2 regions of the Micromonospora sp. NPDC002296 genome follow, and region 2 is predicted to be linked to the other one. Evidence: riboswitches for the same ligand, from Rfam matches in the RefSeq annotation. Region 2 holds a riboswitch; the other holds the start of a gene.
The links. Region 2 has a riboswitch for thiamine pyrophosphate ahead of ABT023_RS19025 (ECF transporter S component). Riboswitches for the same ligand answer to the same signal wherever they lie in the genome.
Positions count from the first base shown of each region.

Region 1: linked by a shared signal. The riboswitch ahead of ABT023_RS05315 (thiamine phosphate synthase) and the one ahead of ABT023_RS19025 (ECF transporter S component) in region 2 are both predicted to bind thiamine pyrophosphate.

Region 1 covers NZ_JBEOWQ010000004.1:176,746-185,307, forward strand. The annotation lists gene ABT023_RS05300 (thiazole synthase) at 33-848, opposite strand; gene thiS (sulfur carrier protein ThiS) at 854-1,054, opposite strand; gene thiO (glycine oxidase ThiO) at 1,165-2,268, opposite strand; gene ABT023_RS05315 (thiamine phosphate synthase) at 2,262-2,888, opposite strand; TPP riboswitch at 2,883-2,994, opposite strand; gene ABT023_RS05320 (aldo/keto reductase) at 3,068-4,030, opposite strand; gene ABT023_RS05325 (nucleotidyltransferase domain-containing protein) at 4,173-4,970, opposite strand; gene ABT023_RS05330 (ABC-F family ATP-binding cassette domain-containing protein) at 4,967-6,646, opposite strand; gene ABT023_RS05335 (class I SAM-dependent methyltransferase) at 6,688-7,293, opposite strand; gene ABT023_RS05340 (hypothetical protein) at 7,415-8,458, shown strand; gene truA (tRNA pseudouridine(38-40) synthase TruA) at 8,484-8,562, opposite strand, start outside.
Region 2 covers NZ_JBEOWQ010000023.1:78,866-87,427, forward strand. The annotation lists gene ABT023_RS19015 (energy-coupling factor transporter transmembrane component T family protein) at 414-1,214, opposite strand; gene ABT023_RS19020 (ABC transporter ATP-binding protein) at 1,312-2,727, opposite strand; gene ABT023_RS19025 (ECF transporter S component) at 2,841-3,434, opposite strand; TPP riboswitch at 3,506-3,611, opposite strand; gene ABT023_RS19030 (hypothetical protein) at 3,682-3,894, shown strand; gene ABT023_RS19035 (alpha/beta fold hydrolase) at 3,925-4,755, shown strand; partial or broken gene ABT023_RS19040 (AAC(3) family N-acetyltransferase) at 4,911-5,585, shown strand; gene ABT023_RS19045 (sugar isomerase domain-containing protein) at 5,625-6,374, shown strand; gene ABT023_RS19050 (DUF6328 family protein) at 6,489-6,992, shown strand; gene ABT023_RS19055 (acyl-CoA dehydrogenase family protein) at 7,125-8,562, shown strand, end outside.

The DNA of each region.
Region 1 (8,562 bases), on a different contig from region 2:
ACCGCGACCAGGATCGGCGGTACCGGTGCGGGTCACAGGTCCGGCCTTCCCTCGTCGGGGGTGGAGGCCAGGGCGTGGAAGCGGCGGGGGATGCGGCCCGCACCGGCGGCGAGGTGGCCGGCGCGGACCGCGTACCGCATGGCGGTGGCCATCGCCAACGGGTCGGCGGCCCGGGTGACGGCGCTGGCCAGCAGCACCGCGTCGCAGCCCAATTCCATGGCCAGCGCCGCGTCGGAGGCGGTGCCGATCCCGGCGTCGAGGATCACCGGCACGTCGACGCCCTGCCGGATCAGCCGGATGTGGTGCGGGTTGTTGATGCCCAGGCCGGAGCCGATCGGCGCGCCGGCCGGCATCACCGCGGCGCAGCCTACGTCGGCCAGCCGCCGGGCCAGGACCGGGTCGTCCGACGTGTACGGCAGCACGGTGAACCCGTCGGACACCAACTCCTCGGCAGCGCGCAGCAGTTCCACCCCGTCGGGCAGCAGGGTGCGCTCGTCGCCGATCACCTCCAGCTTCACCCAGTCGGTGCCGAACGCCTCGCGGGCCAGGTGGGCGACCTTGACCGCCTCGCCGGCCGTGTGGCAGCCGGCCGTGTTCGGCAGCAGCTTCACCCCGCACCGCTCCAGCAGGTCGAGCAGCCCGCCGGCGGTTCCGGGGGCGGTGTCGACGCGGCGCAGTGCGAGGGTGACCAGCTCGGTGCCGGAGGCCCGGATCGCCTGTTCCAGCGCGTGCAGGCTGGCCGCGCCGCCGGTGCCGAGGATCAGCCGCGACGCGAACGTCTCGCCGCCCAGGGCGAGGGGCGCCGGCTCGGGGGTGGCCCGGTCGGGGTGCGCCGGTGCGACGGGCATCCCGCTCACCCGCCCTGGGCGGCGCTGAGCACCTCGACCCGGTCGCCGTCGCGCAGCGCGGTCGCCGGCCAGCCGGCGCGCGGCACCACCTCGCCGTTGACGGCGACGGCGAGGCCGCCGCGCTGCCCGGTGACCAGGACGATCAGGTCTGCCACGGTCGCACCGGGGGGCAGCGTCCGCCCGGCGCCGTTCACCGTCAGTTCCATGTGCGTGCTCCTCCTCGAAGGCGACCCGGCAGCGACCTGTCGTGCCGGACGTGGTCAGTGGCACCGGACGCGGGTGGCGTCGGGACGCGGTCGGTCGCGTCGGGACCCGGTCAGCCGTGCCGGCGGTGGCCGGCGAACCGCTCGGGGGTGAAGGGGGCGAGCAGCGGGTCCGCCTCCCCGGTGACCACCAGCTCGGCGACGAGGTCGGCGGTGACCGGGGTGAGCACGATGCCGTGCCGGTGGTGCCCAGTGGCGGCGAGCACCCCGGGCCGGCCGGGCAGCGGCCCGATGATCGGCGCGTTGTCCGGGGTGCCGGGGCGCAGCCCGGCGGACGCCTCCGCCAGGTCGTACTCGGTCAGTTCGGGAACCAGGTCGACGGCGGCGCGCAGCAGCCGCAGCGCCGCCCCGGCGGTGACCCGGGTGTCGGCGCGCTCCTCGACGGTCGCGCCGACCACCACCTCGCCGCCGTCCCGGGGCACCAGGTAGACGGACTCGCCGTCGGCGTACCCCCGGATGACGTGCCGGAAGCCCGGCGGGCCGCCGCCGAGCGCGCGGAGCCGCAGGATCTGCCCCTTCACCGGCCGTACCGGCAGCCCGGTGAGGGCGGCGGCGCCGCAGCCGGCGGCGACGACGGTCACCCGGGCGTCCAGGTCGGACAGCTCCCGCACCGGGCCGGCGACCAGGGTCGCGCCGGCCCGCTCGGCGGCGATCCGCAACGCGGCGACCAGCCGCCGGGGGTCGACCTGGTGGTCACCGGGGGCGACCGCGCCGCCGCGCACCCGCGGGGCGAGCGCCGGCTCGCGGTCGCGCAGCTCCGAGGGGCGCAGCGGGGTGATCGGCAATCCCAGCCCGCGCTGGTACGTCCACAACCGCCGCGCCTCGGCCAGGTCGTCGCTGGTCAACCCGACGACGAGGGTGCCCTCGGTGCGGTACCCGAACCCGGTCCCGGCGGCCTCGGCCAGCTCGGTGGCGAACCCGGGCCAGCGGGCGGCGGAGGCGGCGAGCAGCCCGGTCAGCTCGTGCTCGCCGAAGTACGCCTCGGCGACCGGTGACAGCATCCCGGCTGCGACGTACGACGCGCCCGACCCGGGGGCCGGGTCGTGCACCTCGACCCGCAGCCCGCGCGCCGCGCACCGCCAGGCGACCGCCAGCCCGACCGGCCCGGCACCCACCACCGCCACGTCGACGGGCCCCTGCCCGGTGGCCGTCAGCACGTCAGCGCCCCGAGCAGTTCGGCGGCGGCCCGGCCCGGGTCGGCGGCGGCGGAGAGCGCCCCGACCACCGCCACCCCGTACGCCCCGGCGGCGCGCAGCGCCGGGACCGTCGCGGCGGTCACCCCGCCGATGGCGATCACCGGCACGGCCACGGCGGTGGCGACCGCACGCACCCCGGCGGGGCCGATCGGGTCCGGCAGGCCGTTCTTGGTGTCAGTGGCGTGGCACGGGCCGACGCCCAGGTAGCTGGCCCCGGCGGCCACCGCGTCGGCAGCGGCGCCCGGGGACCGGGCGGTCGCGCCGAGCGTCGCGACCGGGCCGAGGACCCGGCGGGCCGCCGCCACGGGCAGGTCGTCCGCGCCGACGTGCCCACCGGCCGCGCCGACCGCGAGCGCCACGTGCAGCCGGTCGTTGACCAGGCACGTCGCCCCGTAGGGCGCGCACGCCACGACCACCCGCCGGGCCAGGTCGTACGCCGCGCGGTCGGTGGCGTCGTCGGTGACGCGGACCTGGACGACCAGCTCGGCGCGGGCCACCGCGAGGGCGGCGCGCAGCACGGCGAGCGGGTCCCGGCCCGGCCGGGTGTCGGTGATCAGATGCAGTCGCCCGAGGGACGGCACGGCAATTCTCCTCCCTGCGCCGGCATTACCCGGATCAGGTTCGACGGTCGGGGGCTATCAGCCCCCCTCTCAGCCCGGTACACACCGGGCTCCCGTGGGTCACTTGCGTGTCACCGTACGACGATTGGGCTGCTCCGCCAAGGGGGTGGGCCAAGTGGGCTGGACCACGGCCGCCCGGCTCAGAGGATGGCGTCGAGCGCTTCGAGGTCGTCGTCGGTCGGCTGCCAGGTGCCGGCCTCCGCGTTGGACCGCACCTGCTCCGGCGAGGTGGCTCCGGCGATCACCGAGGTCACCGCCGGCCGGGCGGCCAGCCCGCCGATGGCCACCTGGAGCAGGGACAGCCCCCGCTCGGCCGCGTACGCCTCCAGCGCCTCGATGACGTCCCACCGCGCGGCGGCCAGGCGTTCGGCGTACCGGCCGCCCCCGGCGAGCCGGCTGCCGGCGGGTGCCGCCTCGCCGCGCTTGTACTTGCCGGTGAGCAGCCCGTTGGCCAGCGGGAAGAACGGCAGCATGCCCAGGCCGAACCGCTCGCAGGCCCCGATGACCTCGGCCTCGACGCCCCGCTCCAGCAGCGAGTAGTGGTTCTGCGCGCTGATGAACCGGGCCCGCCCGTTGGAGGAGGCGACCCAGTCGGCGTCGGCGATCTGCCAGCCGGCGAAGTTGGAGTTGCCGAGGTAGCGCACCTTGCCGGCGCGGACCAGGTCGTCCAGGGCGGCGAGGGTCTCGTCGATCGGGGTGCCCGGGTCCGGCTCGTGCATCTGGTACAGGTCGATGTGGTCGGTGTCGAGCCGGCGCAGCGACGCCTCCACCGCCCGGGCGATGTACCGCCGGGCGCCTCGGGCGCCGTGGTCCGGGCCGTTGCGCCCCTGCATGTCCATGCCGAACTTGGTGGCCACCACCACGTCGTCCCGGCGGCCCTTGAGGGCCTGGCCGAGCAGCTCCTCGGAGCCACCCGGCTCGTCGCCGTAGATGTCGGCGGTGTCGAAGAGGTTGATGCCGGCGTCGAGGGCGGCGTCGACCACCGCCCGGGTGCCGTCGAGGTCGAGCTTACGGCCGAAGTTGTTGCAGCCGACGCCGACCACGGACACCACGAGCCCGGAGTCGCCCAGCCGTCGATACGTCATCTCAGTCACGAGATCCACCCTATGCCCGTCCCGACGCGGCCACCGGCCGGACGCCCCACGGCCCCGGCGCAGCCCACCCGCCCCGACACCGGCGGGTCCACCCCGGGCGCCGACCCGCCGCCCGGCAGGGCGGACCGGGCACGGCCCGCCGAGTGGCGGATCAGCGGAGCGCCTCGGCGACCAGCCGGTGCGCGTCGGCGACGGTGGCGGCCAGCTCGGCCGGGGTGCGGCCGACCGCGCCGAGCAGCCCCTGCGCCCGGCGGGTGAAGTCCACCGGGGCGTCCGGCAGCCTGCCGGCAGAGGCGATCATGCCCTTCTCGTTCACCAGCCACCGCCCGGCCCGGCCGTGCAGCGCCTGGACGACCACGCCGACCGCCCTGAACAGGCAGCCGGCCACGTAACCGCCGTCCCCCGCCGCCGCGCCCTTGGCGGCTGCGTCGAGCAGGAACCCGGCCTCCCAGCCGCTGGCCAGCAGGGCGGCGGACAGCGCCGGCGGGTAGCACCCGGTCTCCGCCCGCAGCGCGGTCAGCTCCCCGGTCGGGTCGCCGAGCACCCGGCACAGCGCCACCTCGCCGGCATAGGCGTGCGAGTAGAAGCCCAGCGGGTGACCGGCCTGCGCCTCGACGGTGTACCGGCCGGCCCCGCAGTCGGCCCAGACCCGGCCCACCCGGTCGAGGTCACGGTAGATCCAGTCCACCGCCACCCCGCCGACGCGCAGCCAGCCGCCGCCGTCCACCCACGGCCCCCAGCCGCCCGGCGCGGTCAGTTCCACCTCCGCCCCGGTTACCGAGGCGGCGATGGCGCGCAGCGCCGGCACGTCCAGGCCACCCCGGTAGTAGAGGCCCACGTCCCAGTCGGAGTCGGGCCGGTGTTCGCCCCGGGCCCGGCTGCCGCCGAGGGCCACCGCGACCACCCCGTCCACCCCGCAGAGCCGGTCGACCAGCTCGTCGCCGTTCATCCGACGTCCCAGACCGGCTCCGACGTCTGCACCACCTCGCCGTCGCCCCGGAACAGCACGAACCTGTCGAAGGACCGGGTGAACCACCTGTCGTGGGTCACCGCGACCACCGTCCCGGCGAACGCGCTCAGGCCCGCCTCCAGCGCCTCCGCGCTGGCCAGGTCCAGGTTGTCGGTGGGCTCGTCGAGCAGCAGCAGCGTCGCCCCGGACAGCTCCAGCAGCAGCACCAGGAAGCGGGCCTGCTGGCCGCCGGAGAGGGTGCCGAACCGTTGATCGCCCTGCCCGGCCAGCTCGTACCGGCTCAGCGCCGCCATCGCCGCGTGCCGGTCCATCCCCGCCCGGTGCTCGTCGCCGCGCCAGAGGATGTCGACGAGCGTGCGGTCCACCAGCTCTGGGCGGTCGTGGGTCTGGGAGAAGTGGCCGGGGCGGACCCGGGCGCCGAGCCGGACCGTCCCGCCGTGCGCCACCGGGGCGAGCGCGGCGGCCCCGTCGACCGGGCCGTTGGCCGGCTCCGGGTCGGTGCCGCCCCGGGCCAGCAGCCGCAGGAAGTGCGACTTGCCGGTGCCGTTCGCGCCGAGGACCGCGACCCGGTCGCCGTACCAGATCTCCAGGTCGAAGGGGTAGGTCAGGCCGTCCAGCTCAAGCTGCTCGGCGACCACCGCGCGCTTGCCGGTCCGCCCGCCGGTCAGCTTCATCCGGATGTCCTGGTCCTTCGGGGGCACGGGCGGCGGCCCGGCCTCCTCGAACTTGCGCAGCCGGGTCTGCGCGGCCTGGTACCGCGAGGCCAGCCCGTCGTTGTACGCCGCCTTCTGCTTGTACATCAGCATCAGCTCGCGCAGCTTCTGGTGTTCCTCGTCCCAGCGGCGGCGCAGCTCGTCGAGGCGGGCGTGCCGGGCCACCCTGGCCTCGTGCCAGCTCGCGAAGCCGCCCGGGTGCACCCAGGCGCTGCCGCCCTCCACGGCGACCACCCGGCCGGCGGTGCGGGCCAGCAACTCCCGGTCGTGCGAGACGTAGAGCACCGACTTCGTCGACTCGCGCAGCCGGTCCTCCAGCCACCGCTTGCCGGGCACGTCGAGGAAGTTGTCGGGCTCGTCGAGCAGCAGCACCTCGTCGGGGCCGCGCAGCAGCAGTTCGAGGGCGAAGCGCTTCTGCTGGCCGCCGGAGAGGGTCCGCACCGGACGGTCCCGGGCGGCGTCCCAGGGCAGGTCGAGCACGATGACGGCGACGGTGTCGAACAGCACCTCGGCGTCGTACCCGCCGGTCTCGCCCCAGGCGGCGAGCGCATCCGCGTACGCGAGCTGGGCCCTGCCCGCGGCGGTGCTGAACTTGCCGCGGGTCTCGGCCCCCCGCATGGCCGCCTCGGTCTCGGCGAGTTTGCGGCCGGCGTCGCGCAGCGCCGGCGGGGCGAGCGACAGTGCCAGGTCGGCGAGGGTGGAGTCGTCGCCGATCATGCCGATGAACTGGCGCATCACGCCAAGGCCCCCGGAGCGGGAGACCGCGCCGGTGCGCACCGGCAGGTCGCCGGCGACCATCCGCAGCAGCGTCGTCTTCCCCGCGCCGTTCGGGCCGACCAGGGCGACCTTGGCACCCTCACCGACCCGGAACGACACGTCGGTGAAGAGTTCCCGACCGTCGGGCAGGATGTGCCCGACCCCCGCCACGTCCACGTATCCCACGTCGGCATCCTGCCCGAGCGGGTGGGCCGGGCGACACTCGATTACCGGGTGACCCGCAGCACCCGGAAGCCCTTCTGGCTGGCGTGCCGCCCCACCTGCCAGCCCTGGTCGACCAGCCAGCGGTGCAGGGAGTCGCCGCCGAGGTGGCGGGCGACCACCAGCCAGGCCACGCCGTCCGGGGCGAGCCGGGGCAGCCAGCGCAGCAGCAGCTCGTGCAGGCCCTCCTTGCCGATCCGGATGGGCGGGTTGGACCAGATCTGGGCGAAGGCCAACTCGGTCGGCACGTCGTCCGGGGCGACGACCCGGACCCGGTCCGCGGCCCCGACCCGCTCGGCGTTGGCGGTGGTGAGCGCCCGGGCCCGCTCGTTGACGTCGACCGCCCAGACGGTGGCCGCCGGGGCGCTGTCGGCCAGCACGCAGGTGATCGGGCCGAAGCCGCAGCCGAGGTCGAGCAGCGGGCCGGCGACGTCCGGCGACGGCAGGTCCGCCTTGCGGAGCAGCACCGCCGTGCCCGGGTCGAGGCGGGCGGCGGAGAAGACCCCACCGGCCGACGTCAGGGTGTATTCGCGCCCGACGGCGGTGAACTCGACCTCCCGGGGACGGGCGTCGGTTCCGGGTTCAGCGCTGAAGTAGTGGTCGCCGGTCACGTCCGGCATTCTCGCACCGCCGGGCGGACCGCCGGTGGCGCGGTGGGCGGTGGCGACGACCCGGCACCGCGATATCGCGTTATTACCCCCTAAAGGGACAATAAGCCCTACTCTGGGCGGCATGGTGTACCGGTACGAATCCGATGAGGACACATTCGAGGGACGCCCTCGGCCCGGCTCGGAACTGTCGACGATCGGCGACGCCAGCCCCCCACATGCCGGCCCCTCCCCGTCCCGCTTCCCGACGCCGTCCCTGCCCCGGACCGCCCGGGTCACCCGGGTCGCGCCGCCCACCCTGCCGGGCCCGGTCCCGCCCCGCGGCGCGCCCCCGTTCCCCCCGCCGGCCACCCGGGCTCCCGCCACCACCCAGCCACTGGACCTGCCCCGGAACCGGCGGGCCCCGGAACCCGGCCGAAGCGGCAGCCGGCTCTGGCAGGTGCTGGTCGGCGGCGCGGCGGTCCTGGTGCTCCTCGCCCTCTGCGGGCTGGCCGGCGCCGCCCTGCTGCCCGACGGGATCTCGCAACCGGAGGTCACCCCGAGCCTGCCGGCCGCCGCCCCGTCGCCGTCACGCACCGAACGGCAGGACATCGACTCCCGGGACACCGACCCGGCGCCGCTGACCGCCAAGGAGGTCTTCGCCGGCCGGAAGCTGGCCATCGGCGACGGCGAGGAGCCGTACGCGGTGCTCAAGACCCAGTCCAGCGCGAGCTGCCCGACCGCCGCCACCGACGAGGTGGCCGACCTGCTCGTCCGGCTCGGCTGCAACCAGGTGGTCCGCGCCACCCTGCGCTCCCCCGACGAGGAGTACCTGCTCACCGCAGGGCTGTTCAACCTGACCGACCTGGCCACCGCCCAGCGCGTCCGGGACCGCCTGCGGGAGCTGCTCGACGGGCGGGAGGGCCGGCTCCGCGGCATGCCGGCCGGCGACGACACCGAGGCGCTCACCGAGGCGCCCTCCCGGGTCGGCTGGCAGGTACGCGGCCACTACCTCGCGTACTGCCTGGTGGTCCGGGCCGACGGCAAGCCCGTGAAGGCCGGCGACCCGAAGGTCCGCGAGGTCCTGTACGACCTGATCGAGCTGCACCTGGACAAGAAGGTGCTGGAGCGCCGCGCGACCGGCGGCTCGACCGGCCAGGCCACGGCCGCCCCCGGCGGAACCGACTGACCGGCCGCCCGGGAACCCGTCGCCCTCAGTCCTGCGTGGGGACGCGAAGCCGGCGGGTGAGGTCGGAGCGGCGGGCGTACTCGGCCGGGTCGTCGGGATAGCCG
Region 2 (8,562 bases):
CGCGCGGGCGAGCGGTCCGTACGAGCGCACGCGATCACAGCGCACGCGATCGCGCTGGATCGCGCGGGACCGCCCCGGATCGGGGAACAAGATCGTGCTCGATCAGGGATCGAGTGGCCTCGTCCCGGGTGGGAGGCCACTCTTTCCGGGATCGAGCACGATCTTGTACGCCTGGCCCGTCGCCGGCGGTCCCCGGGAGGCCGCCCGGCCGCCGGAACGTTCCGGAACTGGCAGATCTCCGCTCATCGTCAGGGCAGGGGTCGGTTTCGATCGGTACCGATCAGGCTTGCCTGCTGCCGGAGACGTGGCTGTGCGTCTTTCGCACTTCGACACACGCCCTGCCGAGTGCGCCGCTCCAGCGACAACAGACGCACCCGGACCGGAGCAGCTCAGTCTGCCGGTCAGCGGGGCGGTCAGCCGATCAGTGGGCGGAACGCGCCCACCGCGACGCTGACCGCCAGCGCGGCCCCGGCCAGGGCCGCCGCCCCGGCGACCAGCAGGCCGTCGGCGGCCCGGAACCGCTGCCGCCGGGCGACGGTGCGTGGGGTGCCCGCGTCGAAACCGCGGGCGTCCATCGCCACCGCGAGCCGGGTGCCGCGCCGGATCGCCCCCACCAGCAGCGCGAACGCGGTCGAGACGAACAGCCGCATCCGGGCCAGGGGATTACGCCCGGCGTCGACCCCGCGTGCCCGCCGGGCCATGCTGATCATCTGCCACTCCTGGCCCAGCAACGGCACCAGCCGGAACGCCGCCAGCGCACCGATCGCGAACCGGGCCGGTGCCTTCGCGTTCTGGATCAGCGCATCGGCCAGGTCGGTCGGGTCCGTGGTGGCGAAGACGATCACGCCGGGCAGTGCCACGGCCAGCATGCGCAGCGCCAGCCCGAGCGCGGTCAGCAGCACCCCGGTGGTGACCAGCACCGGCCCCGCGTCGACCAGCACCCGGCCGGAGCGATCGGCGGCGAAGAGGACCAGGGTGGCCACGATGCCGACCGCGCCGAGCAGCAGCGGCGCGGCCCGCCGGGCGAGTACCCGGTACCGGATGCCGAACAGCGGCAGCACGGCCAGCTCGATGACGAGGGCGATCGCCGGGGCGACCGGGTCCAGGGTGGCGAGCAGGGTGAACGAGAAGACCAACGCCGCCGTGACCTTCGCCACCGGGTTGCGTCGGGCCAGCGGCGCGCCTGGCGTCGCCACCGGTTCGATGCTGATCACGTGGCCTCCACCACCTCGCCGGACGCGCTGGTCACGCCGCCCGCCGGTTCGCCGTTCCTGTCGGTCACGCCGCCCGCCGGTTCGCCGTTCCTGTCGGTCACGTTGCCGCCGACGGTTCGCGGGTCACGGTGATCCGCCGGTCGGCCAGGGCCGCGACGAAGTCCGGGTCGTGGGTGACGGTGACCACGCCGTGCCCGGCGTCGCGCAGCTCGGCGAAGAGGTCGACCAGCTCAAGCCAGGTCCGTCGGTCCTGACCGAAGGTGGGTTCGTCGCAGACCAGCAGCCGGGGCGCGGTGGCGAGGGCGGTTGCCACGCTCAGCCGCCGGGCCTCCCCACCCGAGAGGGTGTACGGGTTCGCGCGGGCCAGCGCCGCCAGGCGCAGCCGATCCAGCAGTCCGTCCACGGTGGCCCGGACGGCGGTCTCGGGCCGGCCGGTGCGGCGTGGCCCGAGGGCCAGCTCGTCGAAGACAGTTCCGGTGACGAACTGGTGCTCCGGGTCCTGGAAGACCGACCCGATCCGGCCCGCCAGGGCGGGGGCCCGCCAGCGGTACGGGGGAGTCCGGGCATCCCCGCCGGCCAGCTCCCCGGTCGCCGCCACCCGGCCGGCCCCCGGCCGGAGCAGGCCGCCCAGCAGCAGTGCCAGGGTGGACTTGCCGACGCCGTTGGGACCGAGCACGGCCAGCGCCTCGCCGGCGCGTACCGCGAGGTCGATCGGGGCGAGGCGGGGCGGCAGGGCGACCCGGTCGGCGGTGATCAACAGGTCACCCGGAGCCGCGGCGGCGTGCCGGGGCGGCACGGTCCGGCCGGGCACCCAGACCCCCTCGGCGGCGAGGGCGTCGCCGTGGGCGGCGAAGACCGCCTCCGGCGGCCCGTCGGCGCGTACCCCGCCGCCGGGTTCCAGCACCACCACCCGGTCGACCAGTGGCAACGCCTCGGTGACCCGGTGCTCGACCAGGATCAGCGTGGTGTCTTCGTCCATCGCGTCGGCCACCGCGCGGCGGACCAGCGCCGCCCCGGCCGGGTCGAGGTTCGCGGTCGGCTCGTCGAGCAGCAGCAGGCCCGGCCGCAGGGCGAGCGTCCCGGCCAGGGCGAGCCGCTGCTGCTCACCGCCGGAGAGAGCGGCGGTCGGCCGGTCCCGGTGATACGGGAAGCCGACGCGGCGCAGCGCCTCGTCCACCCGGGGCCAGATCTCCTCGGCCGGTACGCCCCGGTTCTCCAGCCCGAAGGCCACGTCGTCGCCGCAGCGGGCCATGACGAGCTGGGTCTCCGGGTCCTGGAAGACGATGCCGACCCGTTCCCGGTTCGCGCGCGGGTCGACCCCGTCGACCTCGACGGTGCCCTCCTGCTCGCCGGAGTCCTCGGGCAGGAGCCCGGCCAGCGCGGCCAGCAGGGTGCTCTTGCCCGCCCCCGACGGCCCGAGCAGCAGCACCCGCTCGCCACGCTCGACGCGCAGGTCCACCCCCCGCACCGCCCAGCCCCGGCGCCCGGCATGCCGCCACCCGAACCCCCGCATCCCGACGCCACCCACACCAACCCCCTCAACCCCCCACCCGAACAGCCTGGTTGATCAAGAGGCTTGCGTCCGGAGAACGGGTTCGGCTGACGCAAGCCTCTTGATCAACACGGTCAGACGGGGGCGCGGTAGTCGCGGGCGGCGGGGAAGCGGTCCAGGACGCCCGTGCCGGCCAGGGCGCGGGTGAGGGCCCAGCCGCCGGCGCCGGCGACGACCGTGGCGCTGACGATGGTGAGCAGGGCGTACGGGATTCGGTAGCTGGTCAGGTCGTACTCGGCGTTCCAGACGAGGAAGTCGAACAGGGCGGCGCTGAGGCCGGTGAGCGCCCCGGCGAGCAGCGCGGTCGGCAGCCGGAACGAGCGGTACCGGAACGCGGCGAAGGCCAGTTCGGCACCGATGCCCTGGACCATGCCCTGCGGGATCACCGTGCCGGCCCACTGGCTGCCCAGCAGGGCGGACAGGACGGCGGCGACGGTCTCGCAGTACAGGGCCGCGCCCGGCTTGCGAATCACCAGGCCGCCGACCACGGCCGGCATCAGCCAGACCCCGTAGAGCAGGGTCTGTGCGGGCGGGAAGAACGCGAACGCCCCCTCGGTGGCGCTCCAGACCAGGCCCCAGGCCCAGAAGATGACGCCGAAGGCGACCGCGATCACCGAGGCGACCACGATGTCGATCGTGCGCCAGCGGTTGCTGTCGGTGTGGTTCATGTGATGGCTCCCAGTTCTGAGTGAACCAGGAGAAGACGCACGCCGCGCCCGGGCTACCGGACGGCGGCGCGGCTGGAGGTCGACCGAACTCCCTGCGCTGGCATTACCCAGATCAGGTTCGAGGGTCTGCGGGCGGTGCCCGCACTCTCAGCGCTGTGCGCTCCCCTGTCGGATATGAAGTTGTCTCGCCGACGCTAACACCTCGGAAGATCGCCGGGCAATGTGAGCCAATCGCAGCTCATCCCCGGTGCGGAAACCGTCATCTCGCCGTACTTCGTCGACCCGGCCCCGGGCCTGCCCGGCGACGTGCCCCTCGGGCCTGCCGAACGACACCCGGGGCGAGGCCACCGGCCGGTACAGCGACCGGGTCGGGCGGGACCCGGTCAACGACACCGAGATCCCGTACCTGGCCGTGGAGTCCCGGCGGGAGGTGCCCGCCCCGCGAAACCGGTACGAGTGAGCCCGGGTCCCGCTGGGTAGGCTGCCGATCATGCAGGTGGAGGCGCGAGGGCTGACGTTCGAGGTCCGCACCGGCGGGCCGGCCGACGGCGAACCGGTGCTGCTGCTGCACGGCTTCCCGCAGCACGGCGGCGAGTGGGACGAGGTGACGCCCGCGCTGCACGCCGCCGGGCTGCGCACGTACGCGCCGGACCAGCGCGGCTACTCGCCGCTCGCCCGGCCCGGGGCGGTCGAGGCGTACCGGCTTCCCGAGCTGGTCGCCGACGCGGCGGCCCTGCTCGACGCGCTGGGCGTCGACGCGGCGCACGTGGTGGGGCACGACTGGGGCTCGATCGTGGCCTGGGGGCTGGCCGCGAGCCACCCCGACCGGGTGCGCACCCTCACCGCCGTGTCCGTCCCGCACCCCGCCGCGATGGCGCACGCGCTGGCCACGGACACCGAGCAGAAGGCCCGCTCGTCGTACATCGCCCTGTTCCGCAAGCCGGGCAAGGCGGAGAAGGTCCTGCTGGCGTTGCGGGCCGCCGCCCTGCGCAAGCTGCTCGGCGGGGTCGGCGACGCCGCCCGGGTGGCCCGGTACGCCGAGCCGATGCGCGAGCCGGGCGCGCTGACCGCCGCGCTGAACTGGTACCGGGCGATGTCGCGGGCCGACCTCGCGGCGGTCGGGCCGGTGCCGGTGCCGACCGCGTTCGTGTGGAGCAGCAGGGACATCGCGATCGGCCGCACCGCCGCCGAGGCGTGCGCCGCCCACGTCACCGGGGACTACCGCCTCGTCGAGCTGCCCGGCGTCTCGCACTGGATTCCCGACGAGGCGCCCGGTCCGCTCGCCGAGACGATCCTGGCCCGCACGGGCACCGCGCGGTGACCCCCGCCCCGCCGCCGTCCGCCCCGGGTCCGTCGTCCGTCCCGGGTCCGTCGGGCGCGGCGGGCGGCGGCGTCGCGGCGGCCCGGCCGCACACCCGCGCGTCGCTCGCCGTGCAGCTCCACGACCTGGGGGTACGCCCCGGCGGCATCGTGCTGGTGCACGCCGGACTGCGGGCCCTCGGATTCGTCTGCGGCGGCCCGCAGGCGGTGGCCCTCGCCCTGCGCGACGTGCTCGGCCCCGAGGGCACGCTGGTGGTGCCGACCCACACGCCGGAGAACAGCGACCCGGCCGGGTGGAGCAACCCGCCGGTGCCGGCGGACTGGTGGCCGGTGATCCGCGCGGAGACTCCCGGCTTCGACCCGGCGGTCACCCAGAGCCGGTTTATGGGGGCGCTGGCCGAGACCGTCCGGGGCTGGCCGGGGGCCCGGCGCAGCGACCACCCGCACGTCTCGTTCGCCGCGCTCGGGCCCGCCGCCGAGGAGATCGTGGCCGGGCACCCGCTGGCCGACATGCTCGGCCCCGGTTCGCCGCTGGGCCGGCTGTACGACCTGGACGCCGACGTGCTGCTGCTCGGCGTCGACCACGGCTGCAACACGTCGCTGCACCTGGCGGAGTACCGGCAGGCCGCCCCGCCGAGGGAACGGGTGGGCGCGGCGGTTCGCACCCGCGACGGCGGCCAGGACTGGGCCTGGTGGGAGGACGTGGCGGTCGACTCGGCCGACTTCCCCCGGCTCGGGGCGGACCTGGAGGCGACCGGCGCGGTCCGGATCGGCCCGGTCGGCGACGGGACGGGCAGGTCGATGCGCCAGCGGGCGGCGGTCGACTTCGCGGTGGACTGGCTGGCCCGCAACCGACGGACGAAGGAGAACATGACGGTGAGCGCCGAGGACTACCTCGCGGTGGTGACGGAGACGATCGACCGGGTGTCGGCCAGCCAACGGGAGGCGGTGGGTCGGGCGGCCGACCTGGTCGCCGACGCGCTGCGCGCCGACGGGGTGGTCCACGCGTTCGGCACCGGCTACTCCGAGGCCCTCGCCATGGAGATCGCCGGCCGGGCCGGCGGCCTGGTGCCGACCAACCGGATCGCGCTGCGCGACCTCGTGCTGCACGGCGGGGCCCCGGCCGACGTCCTGGGCCCGCTGCTGGAGCGCGACCCGGCGGTGGCCCACCGCCTCTACGAGCTGGCCCCGGTCCGCCCGTCGGACGTCTTCGTGGTCGCCTCCAACTCCGGCGTCAACGGGGCGATCGTGGAGTTCGCCGCCCTCGTGAAGGAGCGCGGCCACGGCCTCGTCGCGATCACCTCGACGCAGCACTCGGCACGGATGACGTCCCGCCACCCGTCCGGCCGGAAGCTGGCCGAGTTCGCCGACGTGGTGCTGGACAACGGCGCACCGTACGGCGACGCGACCCTGCCGCTGCCTGGCGGCGGCGCGGTCGGCGCGGTCTCCTCCATCACCGCCGCCCTGCTGGCGCAGCAGCTCACGGTCGAGGTGGTGTCCCGACTGCTCGCGGCGGGTGAGCGGCCCCCGGTCTACCTGTCGGCCAACATCACCGGCGGCGACGAGCACAACAACGAGCTGGAGGCCCGGTACGCCGGGCGTATCCGCCGGGGGTCCTGACCGCGGCGGGCGGGGTGCGGTCGTGAGTCGGTTTCGCCGTTCGCCCGACGGGGCAAAGCCGATGCTGCCGGCGGGATGGATCCCGCCGGCAGTACCGTCACCCGGAGGTAGCGCGTGTCGAAGGAAACCGAGAAGCAGCGCTGGCAGCGCAACTTCGCCGACCTGCTCCAGGAATTGCGGGTCGCGCAGACCGGCGTGCAGATCCTGTTCGCGTTCCTGCTGACCCTGCCGTTCAGCAACGGCTTCACGCACACCAGCGAGTTCCAGAGAGACGTCTACATCGTCGCGTTGCTGTCGGCGGCCGGTGCCACCACGATGATCATCTCCCCGGTGGCCTTCCACCGGGCGCTGTTCCGGCAGGGGCGCAAGCCGGAGCTGGTCCGGTTCGCCCACCGGATGGCCAGTGGCGGGCTCGCCTTCATGCTCATCTCGATGGTCAGCGCGGTCCTGCTGATCACCGACTTCGTGCTGGACCGGGGCATCGCCTTCCTGCTCACCGGGATCACGGCGGCGTGGTTCCTGGCCTTCTGGGTGGTCCTGCCGTTCGCCCGCCGCAACTGGGGCGACGACGACATCGACGACGATGATGACGAGCCGCAGGTGCTCTCCGGCGGCTGATCCCGTCGACCAGCGCGGACGCTGGGAGGAATCCGAGGTGCACGCGACGCTACCCCTGGGTAACAGCCGGGGGTAGCGTTGCTTTTTGTCGAGCGCGTTGACGCATCCGGACCGAGGTTCGAGGGGGCAGCCGTGACCACGACGCAGAACAGCCGACCCACGCCCGACCCGGCGGAGGGAGCCCCGGCGGGCGGCCCCACCGGCCGGGTCGCGCCGATCGACGATCCGGCCCCGGCCGTCCCGGGCCCCGCCGCCGAGGCCACTGCCGACGCCGCCGCCGTCGATGCCGCCGGGGGCGCGGGGGCGCTGCCGACGGAGGCCGGTCAGGTGTCCGAGAAGGAGGCCCGGCAGGTCGCCGAGGCGGCCCGCGAGTCCGCGTGGGACCGGCCGAGCTTCGGCAAGGAGTTGTTCCTCGGCCGGCTCCGGATCGACCTGATCCACCCCTGGCCGCGTACCGACCCGGCCGAGGACGCCCGGGCCGGGGAGTTCCTCGGCCGGCTGCGGGCGTACCTGGAGTCCGAGGTGGACGGGGCGGCGATCGAGCGCGACGCCCACATTCCCGACGAGGTGTTCCAGGGGCTGGCCCGGCTCGGCGCGTTCGGCATGAAGATCGACCGGTCCCACGGTGGGCTCGGGCTGAGCAACCTGCACTACTGCCGGGCGCTGATGCTGGCGGGGTCGGTCAGCCCGGCGATCGGCGCGCTGCTGTCGGCCCACCAGTCGATCGGCGTCCCGCAGCCGCTGAAGATGTTCGGCACCGACGAGCAGAAGCAGCGCTTCCTGCCCCGGCTCGCCGCCGGCGAGGTGTCGGCGTTCCTGCTCACCGAGCCGGACGTCGGCTCCGACCCGGCACGGCTGGCCACCACGGCCGAGCCGACCGCCGACGGCGCCGGGTACCGGCTCAACGGGGTGAAGCTGTGGGCCACCAACGGCACCGTGGCCACCCTGCTGGTGGTGATGGCCCGGGTGCCGGCCGCCGAGGGGCGGCGCGGCGGGATCACCGCCTTCGTCGTCGACGGCGACGCCGAGGGCATCACTGTGGAGCGGCGCAACGAGTTCACCGGCCTGCGCGGCCTGGAGAACAGCCTCACCCGGTTCCACGATGTGTTCGTGCCGAGCGGGAACGTCATCGGCGGCGAGGGCAAGGGGCTGAAGATCGCCCTGACCACGCTGAACACGGGGCGGCTGTCGCTGCCGGCGATGTGCGTCGGCGCGGGGAAGTGGTCACTGAACGTGGCCCGGGACTGGGCCGCCGACCGGGTCCAGTGGGGCCGGCCGGTGGGCGAGCACGAGGCCGTCGCGCAGAAGCTCTCGTTCGTCGCCGCCACCACGTACGGCATGGAGACCATGCTGGACCTGTGCTGCCTGCTCGCCGACGACGACCGCAACGACATCCGGATCGAGGCGGCCCTGGTCAAGCTCTACGCCAGCGAGATGGCCTGGAAGATCGGCGACGAGCTGCTCCAGATCCGGGGCGGGCGCGGCTACGAGACGGCCGACTCGCTGGCCGCCCGGGGCGAGCGCCCGGCCGCGGTCGAGCAGATGCTGCGCGACCTGCGGATCAACCGGA